Regions from separate parts of the Brevibacillus sp. SIMBA_040 genome, predicted to be linked through region 1. Evidence: riboswitches for the same ligand, from Rfam matches in the RefSeq annotation. Region 1 holds a riboswitch; each other region holds the start of a gene.
The links. A riboswitch is a leader RNA that binds a small molecule or an ion and turns the genes downstream of it on or off. The one in region 1 is predicted to bind S-adenosylmethionine.
Positions count from the first base shown of each region.

Region 2: it holds a riboswitch for S-adenosylmethionine, as region 1 does, so the genes downstream of both, SB752_RS12260 (BMP family protein) here and SB752_RS11720 (MetQ/NlpA family ABC transporter substrate-binding protein) in region 1, are expected to answer to the same signal.
Region 3: it holds a riboswitch for S-adenosylmethionine, as region 1 does, so the genes downstream of both, mtnK (S-methyl-5-thioribose kinase) here and SB752_RS11720 (MetQ/NlpA family ABC transporter substrate-binding protein) in region 1, are expected to answer to the same signal.
Region 4: it holds a riboswitch for S-adenosylmethionine, as region 1 does, so the genes downstream of both, SB752_RS11135 (homoserine dehydrogenase) here and SB752_RS11720 (MetQ/NlpA family ABC transporter substrate-binding protein) in region 1, are expected to answer to the same signal.

Region 1 covers NZ_JAWRXI010000006.1:36,347-40,560, reverse strand. Annotated here, with positions in the region: gene SB752_RS11735 (ABC transporter substrate-binding protein) at 1-633, opposite strand, end outside; gene SB752_RS11730 (DUF2294 domain-containing protein) at 953-1,309, opposite strand; gene SB752_RS11725 (hypothetical protein) at 1,453-1,854, opposite strand; SAM riboswitch class I at 2,160-2,262, shown strand; gene SB752_RS11720 (MetQ/NlpA family ABC transporter substrate-binding protein) at 2,417-3,241, shown strand; gene SB752_RS11715 (methionine ABC transporter ATP-binding protein) at 3,274-4,214, shown strand, end outside.
Region 2 covers NZ_JAWRXI010000006.1:155,297-159,510, reverse strand. Annotated here, with positions in the region: gene SB752_RS12265 (ABC transporter ATP-binding protein) at 1-435, opposite strand, end outside; gene SB752_RS12260 (BMP family protein) at 543-1,571, opposite strand; SAM riboswitch class I at 1,776-1,891, opposite strand; gene SB752_RS12255 (methyl-accepting chemotaxis protein) at 1,977-3,452, opposite strand; gene SB752_RS12250 (DUF3298 and DUF4163 domain-containing protein) at 3,619-4,214, shown strand, end outside.
Region 3 covers NZ_JAWRXI010000001.1:466,918-471,131, reverse strand. Annotated here, with positions in the region: gene SB752_RS02340 (sigma-70 family RNA polymerase sigma factor) at 164-661, shown strand; gene SB752_RS02335 (anti sigma factor C-terminal domain-containing protein) at 651-1,853, shown strand; SAM riboswitch class I at 1,946-2,093, shown strand; gene mtnK (S-methyl-5-thioribose kinase) at 2,259-3,488, shown strand; gene mtnA (S-methyl-5-thioribose-1-phosphate isomerase) at 3,485-4,214, shown strand, end outside.
Region 4 covers NZ_JAWRXI010000005.1:273,590-277,803, reverse strand. Annotated here, with positions in the region: gene glpK (glycerol kinase GlpK) at 1-1,025, opposite strand, end outside; gene SB752_RS11135 (homoserine dehydrogenase) at 1,158-2,492, opposite strand; SAM riboswitch class I at 2,507-2,615, opposite strand; SAM riboswitch class I at 2,701-2,810, opposite strand; gene SB752_RS11130 (GNAT family N-acetyltransferase) at 2,973-3,857, opposite strand.

The sequences.
Region 1 (4,214 bases):
TTCTTTCATTTTGGCAAACGCTTGGTCTTCGTTAAATTCTTTGCTTCCAGCCACTTTCGAAGCGCTGTCGAGGATCATTGGGCCAGTTGTGGAGGTGATGCTTGGCAGTGTCAGCTTGCCTGCCAGCTCTGGGTTCCACAGGTCTTTCCAATCTTTGATTTCGGTTTTTACGATGTTTGGATTGTAGGCAATCCCGAATTGTCCAATCGTGTAGGCAGGACCGTAGTCTTCACCCAGTGGAGCTTTGGCAATATCATAAATCTCGTTCAGGTTAGGGATGCGCGTACGATCGATTTTCTCAAATGCACCGCTATCGATACCTTGTTGAGCATAATAGTCGGAAAGATAAATCAGATCGACATCTGAGCTGCCTTGACGGACTTTATTCAGACGCTCTGCATTGTTCCCGATTTCCAGAACGATTTTGACGTTATGCTCTTTTTCGAACGGCTCATACACTTCTTTGCGGAAAAAGTCTTCGGAGAAACCCCATGTAGAGATGACCAGCTTGGTTGGCTCACCCTTTGCTGCTCCACCAGCAGCCCCTTGTTGTGGTTGCTCACCACTGCCACAGCCAGCCAGTGCCAACGAGAGTGCAGAAAAGGATAGGATTCCTGTCAGTAATTTTTTCATTTTAACTTCCTCCATTTCAGGTATCGCCTGAGTCTTATTCTTCCATTGGCTTAGGATTCAACGTTTCTCTGTTTTTATACAACCTGCAACCGTTGATAAACCCCCTACTGTTCCACCGTTCGCGTTTATCTATGCATCAACCACACCCTTATAAAGGTAAAATTTGTTAAAAAGAAAAAAGAAAAGTACCCTTGATTAGAACGTTTCATTCTAAACAAGAGCACTTTTCTTCGTAAACAAAGAGAAGCGACACCCGTTTTCGCCAAAGCTTATGGTCTTCTCTTGAGATAGATCAAAAGAGAAAATCCAAATTACTCTGTCAGGTATTCAGTTCTGGTTCTGTCAGAATAACATTCGTAATCGCCAGCTGTGTAGCAGCGTCGTAGTCTCGTAGTACAGCCTCTATGTTCAGGCCCATTTCTTCTTCCAATCGTTCCCGTAGTCTTTTCTTATATAGAAGAGACATTCGGAAATCGACTTCGAGCTTTAGTGATGGGGCCTCACCCTCCAGCGCAACAGAGCGCGGAGAACGGCGATGTTTGGCATAGAAGGTAATCATTTGGTTCTCGATCGTTACTCTCAGTAGAGTCGTTCCAAATCCGAACAACTCTTTTGCTATCTCATTATATATAGCAGATAGCTTTTTTCTGATTTCATTCGTATCCAATAGTGTCATGGCCATCACCTGTGAGAACATATATCAGGTTTGTTTTTTTCCATTATACATATGTTCTGCTCCTCTAGCAAGTAATCATTCGTATTTTGACTAAATTTATTGCTTGCGACCTGTATAAACTACAATTTTTCAATCTAAATACTTCACTTAGTTTTCCTTGCGACAACTTCCGACAAAATCGTATTGAAAATATTCGAATATAATTCTCTTAGATTTTCCTCTGTCTGCTCATCATTTTTAAAGCCATACTCAAATATTGTGTACTGCCCATTTTTGTTGATAAATCCAGTTGCAAACATTCCTGAATTTGTTGCTGGCGCTTTAGAATATGTTAATGCTTCCTCTATGAATGGATAATACGACTTCTTTGATCCAATAAAAAACACAGGGTATTTCAAGTTTTTATAAAGATCCGCAAATCTGGCACTAGATGCTTCTTCAAGAAACTCTGGCATAATAAATAAAGCGTGAAATTCTGTATCAGGAGTGCTACTCATCTTTCCAAGTTCGATCTCAGTGAACTCTATGTTTTTTTCGTCAACCATAGGAGGATTCCCTACAACGCCTATTTTTATTGTTTGCTCGTTTGGGAGAAGGACGGATTCATCAATGTTCGCACAGCCCGCAGTCAAAAAACAACATGATAAAATGAGAGTAAAAAGGAATTTACACAACGAAATCGCCCCATCCCCTTTTTTACATATAATACCATATTTGAGTTTAACCTGAGAAATAACTTGGCGATTTTCTCGAAAGTTAATATTTTTAAAAACATTTGACAGACATGAACAAGCAAGCTATAATCCAACTAACCGAATCAGATTTTATCGATTTAATTGAATAAAACGTTCTCTTATAAAGAGAGGTGGAGGGACTGGCCCTATGATACCTCGGCAACCTATCTCGATAGATATGGTGCCAATTCCAGCGGAAAACATTCCGGAAGATAAGAGAGGTGTTCTACGACTGTTTCACGATGACAGTTTCTAACCTCTTCTATTTTCAGAAGAGGTTTTTTTGCATACTTACGCAATACCAAGTTCTCTACCCTCTTTTCGGCATTACTTTTCAATATATATAAAAAACAAGGATTGGGGAGAAATTCAAATGAAAAAGACAGGTCTGTTACTCACATCACTGCTACTCGCGGCATCACTCGTGACCGCTTGCGGAGGCAAACAAGAAGCTGCACCAGCAACTGGCGCAGCTGAACAAACAAGCGTCAAGGTTGGTGTAACCGGGGGACCACACGAAGAAATCATGAACAAAGTAAAAGAAGTGGCAAAAACAAAAGGATTGGATGTAGAAGTTGTCGTCTTCAACGATTATGTACAGCCGAACCAAGCCCTCGATAAAGGAAACCTGGACATCAACAGCTTTCAAACAATTCCTTTCCTCGATAAATTCAATCAAGACCATAAAACAAAGCTGACCATCATCGGCAAAACCGTGACTTATCCGATGGGGCTCTACTCCACCAAGCATAAAAAAATAGAAGACATCCCAGACGGCGGTGTTGTCGGCATCCAAAACGATCCTTCGAACCGCGCTCGTGCCCTGCAACTATATCAGGCAGCTGGTCTGATCAAATTGAAGGATGGCGTAGGTGACAATGCGACACCTCTGGATATCGTAGAAAATCCGAAGAATCTGAAGTTCAAAGAGCTCGAAGCAGCATTCCTGGCGCGTTCCCTAAACAACGTTGAGGTCGCTTCGATCAACACCAACTTTGCAATGGAAGCAGGCTATTCCCCTAAAAAGGATGCGATCTTTGCTGAAACCTCTGATTCACCGTATGTAAATGTCCTCGTTGCCAATGACAAAAACAAAGACAATCCAGCTTACCAAAAGCTTGTTGATAGCTATCGTTCCGAAGAAGTAAAGAAATTCATCGAAGAACGCTTTGAAGGTTCCGTGCTTCCTTCCTGGTAAAAATTAAGTAAGCAGCAAGGAGACGTTAAGAAATGATACAGCTAACCGACATTCATAAGTCATACAAAGTGGGCAATAAGCAGGTCGAGGCTTTGAAGGGCGTCTCATTGAACGCGGAAAAAGGGCAAATCTATGGTGTCATCGGCTTTAGCGGAGCGGGGAAAAGTACCCTGCTCCGTACCATCAATTTGCTGGAAAAGCCGACGAGCGGTTCTGTTATCGTAAATGGTCAAGATATGCTTTCTCTGAAAGAAAAAGAGCTGCGTCAGGCACGCAAAAAAATCGGCATTATTTTTCAGCATTTTAATCTGCTGTCATCTTACAACGTTTTCGACAATGTAGCTGAGATTTTGCGTATGAACCGCGTTCCAAAGGATGTCATCAAGCAAAAGGTCGAGGATCTGCTCCGACTGGTGGGACTTGCGGACAAGGCAAACGCTTACCCTTCCCAGCTGTCAGGTGGACAAAAACAGCGTGTCGGCATCGCCCGTGCGCTGGCTACCGATCCGGAAATCTTGCTCTGTGACGAAGCAACCTCGGCGCTCGATCCACAAACAACCGAATCGATTCTTGAGCTTCTGCTGGATATTAACAAGAAATTCGGCCTGACCATTGTCCTAATCACACACGAGATGCAGGTCATCAAAAAAATCTGCGATCATGTTGCCATCATGGAAAACGGTCACGTCATTGAACAGGGCTCGGTGCTCGATGTTTTCAGCAATCCGCAGCAACCGACCACACGTAACTTTATTAAAACGATTTTTGATGATGAAGTCCCTGCGGAAATACTGTCCAAGATCAAGCAAACTGGACCTTCTGCCAAAATTCTTCGCGTCGCTTTTCGTGGAGATGCAGCGCTCGATCCCGTTCTTGGAACGCTGTCTGCACGTTTCCCGGTAAGCACCAATTTATTGTACGGCTCGATTACTTCTATCAAAGGAACCGCACTCGGCATTCTGCTTCTTCACAT
Region 2 (4,214 bases), 120 kb from region 1:
CTCACCGATCGAGCAGCTGGACACCTGTGCCTGTGCATCAATCGGGATACGGTATTGCTCACTTAGTGCACGAACTTTATCCACAGCTTCTTTTCTTTTGAAAAAGCCAGCCTGCTTCGGTTCATATCCGATCACGATGTTTTCAGTCACAGTGAACTCACCAAACAACATAAAGTGCTGGTGAACCATTCCGATTCCGCTCCGAATAGCATCTTCTGGGCCACGGAACGTGACTTTTTTGTCGCCTATCACGATATCTCCTGAAGTTGGCTGCTCCATGCCGTACAGCATCCGCATCAACGTCGTTTTGCCTGCTCCATTTTCACCAACGATTGCGTGTACTTCGCCAGCAGCCAGTGAGAAAGACACCTTGTCGTTGGCAATAAAATCTCCGTATTTCTTGGTCATGTCCCTCATTTCCAGACGATAGGCCATTCCCACTCCTCCTTTATCCTGTGCTGCCGCCTATAAACTTCCTCTAACACAATCGTGACCGACTACACAGCTGTAGTCGGTCACATCAATGCACTGTGTGTATTCTTTTAGAACGTGTCTGGAACTTTGCGCGTTCCAGCTACAATCTCATCGTTGATCGCTTTTACTTTGTCGATAACTTCTTGACCGATAAACGCATTCAGTGGCGTTTGGCTCTCATGTGTTACGTACGTCACGCCCACACCTTTTTCTTTCAAACCATACGTTACTACGCCTGGCTTCAGGGAGCCTTCTACAAACGCCTTCACTGTTTCATACGCTGCTGCATCCGTACCTTTCAGCTGAGACAACACGATGTGCTCAGGGTCGATTGTCGTGCGGTCAACGTCTTGTCCTGCTGTATAGAAGCCTTTTTCCTTCGCTGCTTCAAAAACGCCCAGGTCCCCTACTGCAGCTGCACCATTGATGAAGTCAGCGCCTTTGGATGCTTGCAATAGCGCCATTTCTTTTGCTTTTGCCGGGTCAGAGAAGCTGCCTACGTAGTTCACGAGGAATTCTGCGTTAGGATTTGTTGCTTTCATCCCTTCCTGGAAGCCGCCTGTCCATTTTTTCAACAGCGGAATATCCATCGCTACGACCATACCAACTTTGTTCGTCTTGGTAGCCAGACCTGCTGCCGCACCCATCAGGTATGCAGCTTCCTGCTCACGGAACGTTACGCTGCGAACGTTTGGCAAATCTACTACCGTATCGATTATCGCAAAGCTCTGATCAGGATTTTCTGCTGCTACTTTTTTCAATGCATCCTCAGCTTCAAAAGAAGAAGTGATGATCAAATCATACTTTTCTGCTACAGCTACACGCAGGTTTTCTTCAATCGCGCCATGGTCAGTGGACTCGATACTCTTCACTTCTGCGCCGAACTCTTGTCCAGCTTTTTTCGCACCCTCATCCATTTGCTGGAAGAACGGATTTACCCCGATTTTTTCTGGCAGGATCAATGCAATGCGCTTTTTCGCTGCGCCCTCTTGTCCTGTTGCTTGTCCTTCTGATTTATCTGCAGGTGCATTGCCGCCTGCCGAGCAACCTGCTGCCAATACTGCAAATGTGGTTAATGCCAATAACAACTTTTTCATGGTGTCGTCTCCTTCTCCTGTTCGTCCGTTTCGATCGTTTTTCTCTATTCCAATACGTAATGTACGTCTTTTGGACGTAAATTTCAATAGTAATTACGAATATTTCACTTCATATACACTTTATCGTTCGCAAATTCCCCCTCTTTAGCATAAAAACAAAAAAACTCTTCCCTGAGGAAGAGTTTGCGTCCGAGGCAGTCCTCTTCCTCATCTGTCAAAACCCCGGTCAGGTTTTGCAGGAATTGGCACCTTACTGTACACGTACGTACAGTGGTTGCCGGGCTTCATCGGGCCAGTCCCTCCGCCTCTCTAGATAAGGTAGGTGAATCTATCAAGTTATAATGATGATTATTCTAGCAGAACGCCTCAAAAATGCAATTGTTTTTTGGTTCCAAACTTTCGTTACTATTCTTTGTGAAACGTTTGCTGCAAACGATGGGACAGCGTATTTAACTCGCCTAGCTCTTCGGTAATTTCTCGCACCTTTTGATGCTGATTTTCTGCTGTCGCAAAAAGCTCTTCCAGATTGGCAACCGATTGCTCCGTTACAGCAGTAATGGTTGACATCTCTACTGCCACTTCACCGGAGCGCATTTTTACCCGGTCCATACTGGAGCGCACTTGATCGGCTGCCTCCAGGAATGCAACCATTCCCGTCCGCACCGCTTCAATAGAAGCAACTGTTTTTACTGCCAGCTCCTGTCCTTTGGCAACAGACGTTTCTCCACTGCTAATTTGCTGTACTGCATTTTCACTTTCCTGATGGAGCACCTTCAGAATCTCACTAATTTCCTGGGTAGCTGTGGCGCTTTGTTCAGCCAGCTTCCGAACCTCATCCGCAACGACTGCGAAGCCGCGTCCATGCTCACCCGCACGTGCCGATTCGATAGCAGCATTCAATGCCAACAGGTTGGTCTGTGTTGCAATTTGATTAATAGCACCTACAATTTCCTCCACGCGGTTCGCCTGACGATTGAGCTGATGGATCGTTGAAGCCGCTACATTTACCGACTGTACGATTTGGTCCATTTGCATAGACAGCTCATTCATCATCGTCACACTGTCAGTCAGACGACGGTTATTGTGATCCGATTCACTCTTCATCGCATTTGCCTGATTGGTTACGGCTACGATCTCGGAATCAATCGACTGCACCTCTTCTTCAATCTTCACGGTAGAGTTAGCTTGCGACTCCATACCTGTCGCTACTTCCTTGAAGGCGATCATCATCTCGTCCGTATTGCGCTTCGTACCTTCTGCGTGCTCATGCACATGCTCGGACGTACGATCCAATTGGTCCGTCATCAACTGGATTTGGCCCAGCATTTCTTCCAGACGTTTCTCTTTCTCCTCCGCTTCCTGACGAGCCGCATTCGCTTTGTTCAGAGAAGCTTGTCCAGCCAGACAGAGATAGGTCATCGCCCCCATCATCATGAGGATCGCAGAAATGCGCAGAACCATGTTCACTTCATCAAAATCACCACTGAAAATCTCATATGTACCTGTATAAAAGCCAACAACCGACAAAATAATCTGGACAACCCCTGTAAATACGACCAGCTTCCAATCCAAATACGCTGCTAAAAAACCAATTACTATAAATGCAAGAAAAGGTACTTCTTCATAGGTCGTAAAATGGTCAAAGGTTATCGCATAATACATGAAGCCCACAGCCACTAAATAACGAATGATATGGCTGTTTTTTCGAATGAAGTAAAGCGGTGACACGATCAAGGTAATCAGCAGTCCCACTGATGTAAGCTTCCAAAATTCCACGCCAGTCGAATAGGTAATAAGACCTGCCATCCAAAGATGATTCCATAAGATAAAAATCATAAAGCCTTCTTTATTTGTCAACGTATTGCGTACCAATTGAACCATAATCGCCCTCCTTTATTTCCGTTTTTATTTATATCGGCATCTTTCTCCATTATAAGCCGAACTTTATAACCAAATATGTGAAAAAAGTAAGAACAGCAAAAATAATTTGGAATAGGCTGATGTAACCAAACATTTTTTTCAATCAAGAACGAAAGGAACAACCAAAGTGGAACTCAACCAACTGCCAGCCACTGTGCTGACACGTACCATCTCCCGCCAAAACACGACCATTTACTATCCACAGCTCGCTGGACTCGCGAATCAGCAGGCAGAAAAGGATATTAACAAAGCTATTCTCCAAACCGTTCAGGGGCTGATCCATGAGCAGCAGCGTGTGCAGGTACCCGGAAATACACAGATGCAAGGTAGCTACGAGATCAAAAGCAATGAGAGAGGCATCTTCAGTGTGACATTGACTAACTATGCCTATACTCCGCAAATGGCCCATGGCATGACATTTATGGGTTCGGTTACGGCAGATATTCAGACAGGCAAGCTATTCACGCTGCGTGATCTGTTCAAGCCCGGAAGTGACTATGTCAAAGTAATCTCGGATAACATCAAGCTGCAAATCAAAGAGCGCAATATCCCTACCCTGAACGGATTTACTTCGATTAAGCCTGACCAGGATTTCTATCTCGCTGACAAAGCTCTTGTCATCTATTTTCAGTTGTACGAAATTACGCCTTACTATGTTGGTTTCCCCATGTTCCCCATCTCCGTCTACGATCTCGAGCCAATCATGAACGAAACCGGGCCACT
Region 3 (4,214 bases), on a different contig from region 1:
CTAAATCGTGTGCGATACCATCATGATATGACGATCTGAACCGGGAGTCAAATTGTTTTTCCGCCAAGTGTGCACAAAAGAACAAAAGGAAATGTGGACGAAGTGAAACTTTTTTCCATTCCAAGCGTGGTAGTCAATGAAAGGGTGTGGAAGCGTTGGGAAAGTGAGCTTGGACGACGTGTACAAACTGCACGTAAACGATATATACCGCTACCTTTTCCGGCTGACACGCGATGCACGGCAGGCAGAGGACCTGGCGCAGGAAACCTTTTTCCGCGCCTTTTTGTCCCTGGACGATTACCACGGGGAAAAAGTCAGGCCGTGGCTGTTCAAGGTAGCGTACCACGCCTTTGTCGATTGGCATCGTAAACAGACGAAGCGACCCTTGCAGCTGGTAGGGCAGCTTCCTGAACAAGCTGACCAGCAGGTGGATGATCCTGCGGAAACTGTGGTGCACAAGGAAATGTGGGAAATGGCTCAGGAAATTCTTCTGCAGCTACCAGAAAAGCAAAAGCAGGTCATTCTGCTTGCAGCAGCTTCCTTTTCCTATGCAGAAATCGCAGAAATATTGGGTATCGATGTGGCTGACGTAAAGCGTTCTCTGTTTCGAGGGCGGCAAAAGATGCGAAAGTTGTGGAGGGATGGAGCAGATGGAGAATAAAGACAAAAATAGCAGGGATCAAAAGCTGCTCGCTTACCTGCGAGGAGAAATGACAGAGGGCGAGGAGCAAAGGCTCGGGGAAGAAGTAATCAGAGATGAGGAGTACGCCCAGCGATTGGAACGGCTTCTGCTGGGGGAAGAGCAAGGCACGGGCTCTGACCCAGGCAAAGAGGCCCCTGCCGCTCTTACAGAAGAGAAACAGCGGGCTATCATTCGGCGGGGTAAATGGAGGATGCGCCTATCGAATTCCGCGTTTACGATGGCGCTTGCCTTTTTTGCAGGTGTCTTGCTGTTTGTGGTGAACGGCTGGTTTGGTTCCCTGATGCACGACGATTTGTTCCGGGTCGCCAAGGATATGGTCAACTTCACGCAGCCGGGCGTGAGTGTAGGTAGCAGTGGCTCAGAGGTCGGTTTATTTTACGGGAAGATCAGGATGGAACTGCGTGAGCGGGTGGGGAGCGAGGACAAAAACGCCGGAAGCTTCGAAAGCACCAACTATTTGTGGAAGACAAGTGCCAAGCCAGAGTGGACAAACGGGATCAGGGAGCAAAAGCTCTTTTTCAGCTATCCGATTACGGGGCAGAAGGTGACGCTGGCGGACTCGGAGTATCTACGTACACCTGCCTGGACGACGATGGGAAAGCTGCCGGAGGGCACAGTATCTCAGCTGGCTATCTCCTTTGACCATTTTTTGAGCTACGAGGAATATTACTCGCTTATTTCCCGCTATGTTAGCAGTGATGCATATGAAACAGTCTGGTTTGCTGTCGATTCAGGGCAGGAGCAGGCACGCAGTGATGCTGGGGAAGGAGTTCGTCTTCTCGGCGCTGGTGACGTCTGGGGGTTTGCGGAGCGGGAGCTTAATTACGGGAATGCCCCGATTCTGGTCAATGGCGAAGGACTGCGCCGGGCAGCAGTTTATTTGAGCGAAATGAAATATCTTACCGAACAGGAGCGGCTGACCAATGAAATAGGGTTTAGCTTGGTTTCTAGGAGCAAGCCGCAAATTGCCGAGCGTTACCAGTACATGCAAAAAAATGGCGTCCGTATTTATGGTGCTGTTTTGACCGGACCGACCAAGGAGTTACTCAAGCTGCAACAGGAAAAGTCGATTACAGCGGCCTTTTTGGGCAAGGTGGACTGGTGGAATTGGGATCGCCCAGCTGCTTCCGGTACGCACTATAGCTGGTAGTAAAAATGGATGGGGGCAGCTGAAAAAGGGTGTTGACAGCGTGTAAGTGTGGCTGTATGATTCAAACTAAATCATAATTGCATACGATGGATACCTTATCCAGAGAAGGTGGAGGGACTGGCCCGATGATACCCGGCAACCGACATGACGCTCTTTGGTCGCTTTTGTAGCGATTAAAGTTTCAGGCGACGTGCACGGTGCTAATTCCTGCAGAAACAAAAGTAGTCTGGAAGATAAGGGGGACAAGGACACGTTTGTTTTGTACGTGACGACAGCGACCTCTTTTCTTCGGGAAAAGAGGTCTTTTTGCATGTCTGCAATGGCTACCGTTTGATTGCTAGACTGGGGCAAGCATCCAGTCCACTAGAGATAAATACAAAATGACATTGAGGGGAGTAATGAATCATGGCTTATCGTGCGTTGACCGAGCAGGAAGCAGTGGAGTACGTAAAGGGTTTGCCAGGTCTGTTTACTGAGGGAGCAGAGCTGACGAGTCACGAAATCGGGGATGGAAACCTCAATCTGGTGTTTGATATTCAAGAGAAAGCTACCGGAAAGAGCGTGATTGTGAAGCAGGCGTTGCCATTTGCGCGTGTGGTTGGGGAATCATGGCCGCTGACGATTGATCGTGCACGTATCGAGAGCGAAGCCCTGCGTATTCAGCACAAATACGTACCTGATCTCGTACCGGAAGTGTATCATTTTGACCAGGAGCTGGCTTTGACTGTAATGGAAAACGTCGGAGATCACGTCATTATGCGCAAAGGTCTCATCGAAGGGAAACGTTACCCCCTCTTTGCCAAGCAAATTGGACGTTTCATGGCGCAAACCTTGTTTTACACATCTGATCTCGGGGCGCATCCATACGAAAAAAAGGCGTTAGTCGGAACATTCCTAAATCCCGAATTATGCAAAATTACTGAAGATCTGGTTTTTACTGATCCTTATGAAAATGCACCAACGAATAACTTTAACCCGTTGATTCGTTCAGAGGTGGAAGCGATCTGGAACAACAAGCCGCTCAAACTGGAGATCGCCAAGCTTAAATATGACTTTTTGACTCGCGCAGAAGCGCTTTTGCATGGTGATTTGCATACAGGAAGCATTTTCATTACCGAAACGAGCTTGAAAGCAATCGATCCTGAATTTGCTTACTACGGCCCGATCGGCTTTGATATCGGTGCGGTCATTGCAAACCTTTTGCTCAACTACGCTGGTCAGCACGGTTTGCAAAAAGACCAAGGAGAACGGGACGCATACCGCGAATACTTACTGGAGATGGTCGAAGATGTTTGGAACGAATTCGTTTCCCAGTTTGTTCAGCTGTGGCATAAACGGGCTAAAGAACGCAGCGCTCACGTAGAAGGCCTCTGGCAGAGCTATGTAGAACGACTGATTCAGGACACTGCCGGTTATGCTGGATGCAAAATCCTACGCCGCGTGATTGGGCTAGCAGGAGTGGCAGATTTGAACGCCATAGAGGACGAGCAAACGCGTGCAGAAGCAGAACGTTTGGCGCTGGCTATTGGTGAAGCGCTGATTCTCGGCCGCGGCAATGTAGGCGAATCAACCGACATCACGGACATTGTCCGTACAGTGACCGCACGCTACTATCAGGAGGCTACAACAGTATGACAACGAGTACACAATTTGCGCCGGTCAAGTGGGAGAACGATTGCTTAGTTCTGCTTGATCAAACGCGCTTGCCAGTTGAAACGATTTATTTGAACCTGACAACATCCGAAGAAGTGTGGGCATCCATTCGCCATTTGCAAGTACGCGGAGCTCCTGCCATCGGAATGGCTGCGGCATACGGACTCTATCTTGGCGTTCGCGGCAGCGAGGCAGAATCGCACGAGCAATTTTGGAATGAATTGACCAAGCAGGCGGACTACCTGGGCACTTCCCGTCCAACTGCGGTCAATCTGTTCTGGGCGCTGGATCGCATCAAGACCCGTGTGGAAAAAGAGACAGGTTTGTCTGTTGCGGAGCTGAAGGCTGCGGTACTGGACGAGGCTTTGGCAATTCAAAAAGAAGATGCTGAAGTATGCCGGACAATCGGTGAGCATTTGCTGACGCTCCTGCATGATGGCATGGGCATTCTTACGCACTGCAACCCTGGCGCCCTGGCGACAGCTGCCTATGGAACGGCGACGGCTCCATTTTATTTGGCAAAAGAACGCGGCTGGAATCTCAAAGTATACGCAGACGAAACACGTCCAGTCCTGCAAGGCGCGCGTCTAACTGCCTATGAGCTCCAGCAGGCGGGTATTGATGTGACGCTGATCTGCGATAACATGGCAGCAATGGTAATGTCTCAAGGAAAAGTAGAGGCAGTTATCGTAGGGACAGACCGCGTAG
Region 4 (4,214 bases), on a different contig from region 1:
GCAGAGGTGACTCGTGTCGCGTATTGTTCACTGTCTGCTGCCGATTTCAGCATCCGCATCCCGTCACGCAGCCACTGAATAGCTGATCCCGCCACAAATATGCTACCTTCGAGTGCGTACTCCACACGTCCGTCTAGCCCCCACGCAATTGTCGTCAATAAGCCATGCTGTGAGGAAACAGCTTTGGACCCTGTATTCATGAGCATAAAGCAACCTGTTCCGTATGTATTTTTCGCCATGCCTTCCTCAAAGCATGCTTGCCCAAACAATGCCGCTTGCTGGTCACCTGCCGCCCCGGCAATCGGTACCTCTGCACCAAAAAATAAATTCCGATCCGTGTAGGCATAGACTTCTGAGCTAGAGCAAACCTTTGGCAGCATCGCTTTGGGCACATCGAGCAGAGCAAGCAGCTCCTCGTCCCAGATCAGATCATGAATGTTAAAGAGCAATGTACGCGATGCATTGGTATAATCCGTCACATGTGCCACGCCACCAGACAGCTTCCAAATCAGCCAGGTGTCAATCGTGCCAAACAACAGCTCGCCCCGCTCCGCGCGCTCCCGTGCCCCTGGTACGTGATCCAGAATCCACTTGACCTTGGTTCCCGAAAAATAAGCATCGATTAATAGTCCTGTTTTGGCACGAACCCAGTCATTTTTCCCCTGCTGCTTCAGCTCTTCACAGATTTTGCTTGTTTGACGTGATTGCCAGACGATGGCATTGTATATCGGAACCCCGGTCTGTTTATCCCACACCAACGTAGTCTCGCGCTGGTTCGTGATTCCAATCGCTGCTACCTCGCTTGCAGAAATATTGTGGCTCGTCAGTACCTGCCCAATTACAGCAACCACAGATGACCAAATCTCAAGCCCATCATGCTCTACCCAGCCTGGCTTCGGGAAATGCTGGGTAAACTCTTTTTGGGCAACTCCCGCTATTTTCCCCTCGCGAGTAAAAAGCATGGCACGCGTGCTGGTCGTACCCTGATCGATAGCCAGCACGTAACGCTTTTCTGCAGGTGTCATCTGCTTCACCTCTCTTTCCTTGTCTATTCTGCCTAGAGCAGCAAGTTTTTTTCTTACTACCTATATTTGAGAAAAAGAAGTTGATCCCTCTTTTTCCAACAGAAAGATGGGAAAAGAAAAAGCTTGTTCTTTTTATTCCGCCGACTCCAATACTGGGAAACATCGTACCGACAGCCCAAAGTCGCTCCCTAGTACTGCTTCATGGTCTTCTGTTAATCCGTTTGTGATCAGACCAGCGCGCAAAACGCCTCCGAGGTCAAATTGAACTTTTAGTTTACTGATTGTAACCCCAGCTTTACGTAAAAAGTGCAGGACGCGATCCGGTGTTGCAGATGAGCATGAACCTTCGAGATAACACAACGTACGCTGGATTTCTTCACTTACCTCCGCGGTCGCAGCGGCAATTTCTTTCCATGCTGGGTGAGGTGTAAATGGCTGTGTCAACAAATACGCCAAATCCTCGACAACCGCACTAGCCGTTGGAAGCTCTCCTGCCCCTCTTCCTGTAAACAGCAAATCACCTACAATATTTCCGGAGAGCTGAACTGCGTTAAAAGCATCCTGAATCTGCGCCAATGGATGAGCGATTGGCAACATTGTCGGTTCAACGGAAAGTCGAATGCCTTGCTCCGTTTGATAAGCCTGGGCAATCAGCTTGATCCGATAGCCAAGCTCGCTGGCAATGCGAATATGCCCTGCAGAGAGATCAGAAATCCCTTTTCGCACCACATCTGAAAGCGGGAGCGATTCTCCATACACCAACTGTGCGAGAATATACAGTTTGTACATCGCGTCGAAGCCTTCGACGTCAGAACGCGGGTCTGCCTCAGCATAACCGAGCTCTTGCGCCTCCTTTAAAACCTCCTGGTAGGACAGCTGCTCCGCTTCCATTTTGGTCAGAATGAAGTTGGTCGTGCCATTGAGGATTCCGAGTACACCGCTTATGTCATTGGTTCTTAAAAATTGGCGCAGCACACTCAAAATCGGGATTCCACCCGCAACACTCGCTTCATATGCCAAATGTACCTGATGCTGATTCGCCAGCTCAACAAGCTCTGTGCCTCGTTTTGCCAGCAGCTCTTTGTTCGCTGTTACGACATGGCAGCCTTTTTCAATCAACGCTCGAACGTAATCATAAGTAGGCTCGACACCGCCCATCACTTCTACGACAATATCCACATCACTTTGCAATATATCCTCAAAGTTTGTCGTCAATAAAGACGCATCAACGTGAACTGCACGCTCCTTATCGGAATCGCGAACCAGTGCTTTCACGATTTCAATGCGTTTCCCCAATCGAGAAGACAGCTTTTCTTGTTGAGAGCGTATCGTTTTGATGACGCCTCCCCCTACAGTACCAAGTCCCAACAACCCTACTCGAATTACGCCAGCGCTCATGTTAACCACTCCATCCTCATAATTGAAAAAGAAAAAGCCTTCTTCGCTAAGAAGAAGGCTCTTGGGCATCGCTGCTCCCCTTCTCCTTATCTCCCAGGAACCTATGTCCTGCAGGAATTGGCACCTTGTCACATACTGCATGACGGTTGCCGGGCTTCATCGGGCCAGTCCCTCCACCTCTCTGGATAAAGAAAAATATGAATTTTGGTACTTCTAGGAATAAAAAAACCTTCTTCACTAAGAAGAAGGTTCGTAATCACGCTTACGCGACACCCGCTTCTTATCTGCCGAGACGTAGGTCGCCTCGCAGGAATTGGCACCTTGTCACCTAATCGTGACGGTTGCCGGGCTTCATAGGGCCAGACCCTCCACCTCTCTGGATAAGAATAGTGTATTCTGTTGAGCTTTATTCTAAGAAATTCCATACCATCCGTCAACAAAATTCTTTCTTTTCAATAAAAAGGAATTTGGTTAGTGCCAGCCAAGCAGTGGCACCAGGTTTTCTTTTCATTAGCGTCCCTTGAATATAGCAGTTCATTTACCTGTCAATTAACTATGTGATGTTAACGGGAACATAAAGTTTCCCTTCAGCAGCGGCTTTTTTGTTAAGACGAATAGGGCATCATCATCATTTGGCATAATGGTTGCTGTCATCCCTTCGATTGTAAAATCAGGAGTGAAGCAAAATTCTACTTTTTTCGTTGTTTCCTTCACAATGCTTGCAAGTACTGCTTCAACATTTGGTGCTTGTAACGAAATGATATCGAAAATACGCAGAATATCTTCTTCTTCCTCCATGAGTACAATCGTTTCTAAATCTTCCACATAGAACAAAGCCTCATAAAATACTAATGTGAAATAAAAAAGTAATAGGCTTTCATTTTGCTCCACATCTAAGATCCTTGAGTTGACATGGCGATTTTTCGCAAATTTTTCAAGTAAGGCAAGATCATATTCAATAGTGAGCTGCTTTACTTTCGATGCTGTATTCATTTGAATCGAGCTTTTCGCCAGATCTATGCTAAACTCACTTTCATGTAGGCGTGTAAAGCCAAACCTCGGGTAAAAATCCAAAACCGTTTCATTCGCAAAAAGATACATGAAATCACATCTATTTTCATGTTCCCTCAGAATGTGCTGCATTAATTGCTTAGCCAAGCCTTGATTGCGATAATTTTCATCTGTCATGACTGTACCAACCTGAATCGCTTTATGCGTTTGACCATTTATAATCACCGACATTTTAGTGACCGAGGCGTTTGCGATAACCTTGCCTTTATCAACAAAGGAATACGGAATATAATTGTCATTCCAATACCCTTTGTCATACCAGCCTCGAAAATCTAATTTGAAGGTTTTTATTGCTAAGGAATTAAAGCTCTCCTTCAAGCTTTCGTTATTGCGATAATTACTTACTAATTCGTATTTTTTCATGTAGATTCCCTCCATATATATTTTAATCACTCTCGTACACAGCATGTATATTTATGGAAATAAATCACCTCCTAAAAACAGAAAAAGACCTTATGAGAATAAACTCATAAAGTCTTTGTATACGCAAAAAATAAAGTAAACCAGCCTGAAGCAAGCGCCTGCCTTTAGCCTGATTACAACCATTTATTTTTCTGCTTGTATAGATTAGACATTATATCGCTTCTCTTCATTATCGCAAAAGGGCATATCAAACAAACCGATCAATGAATGATAGAATAACCCTCCTATTAAACTCATTCGAATTTAATTTGCGATAATAAGTTTAAGCATATAAGTCTAATCTCCCTTCAGTTTTTA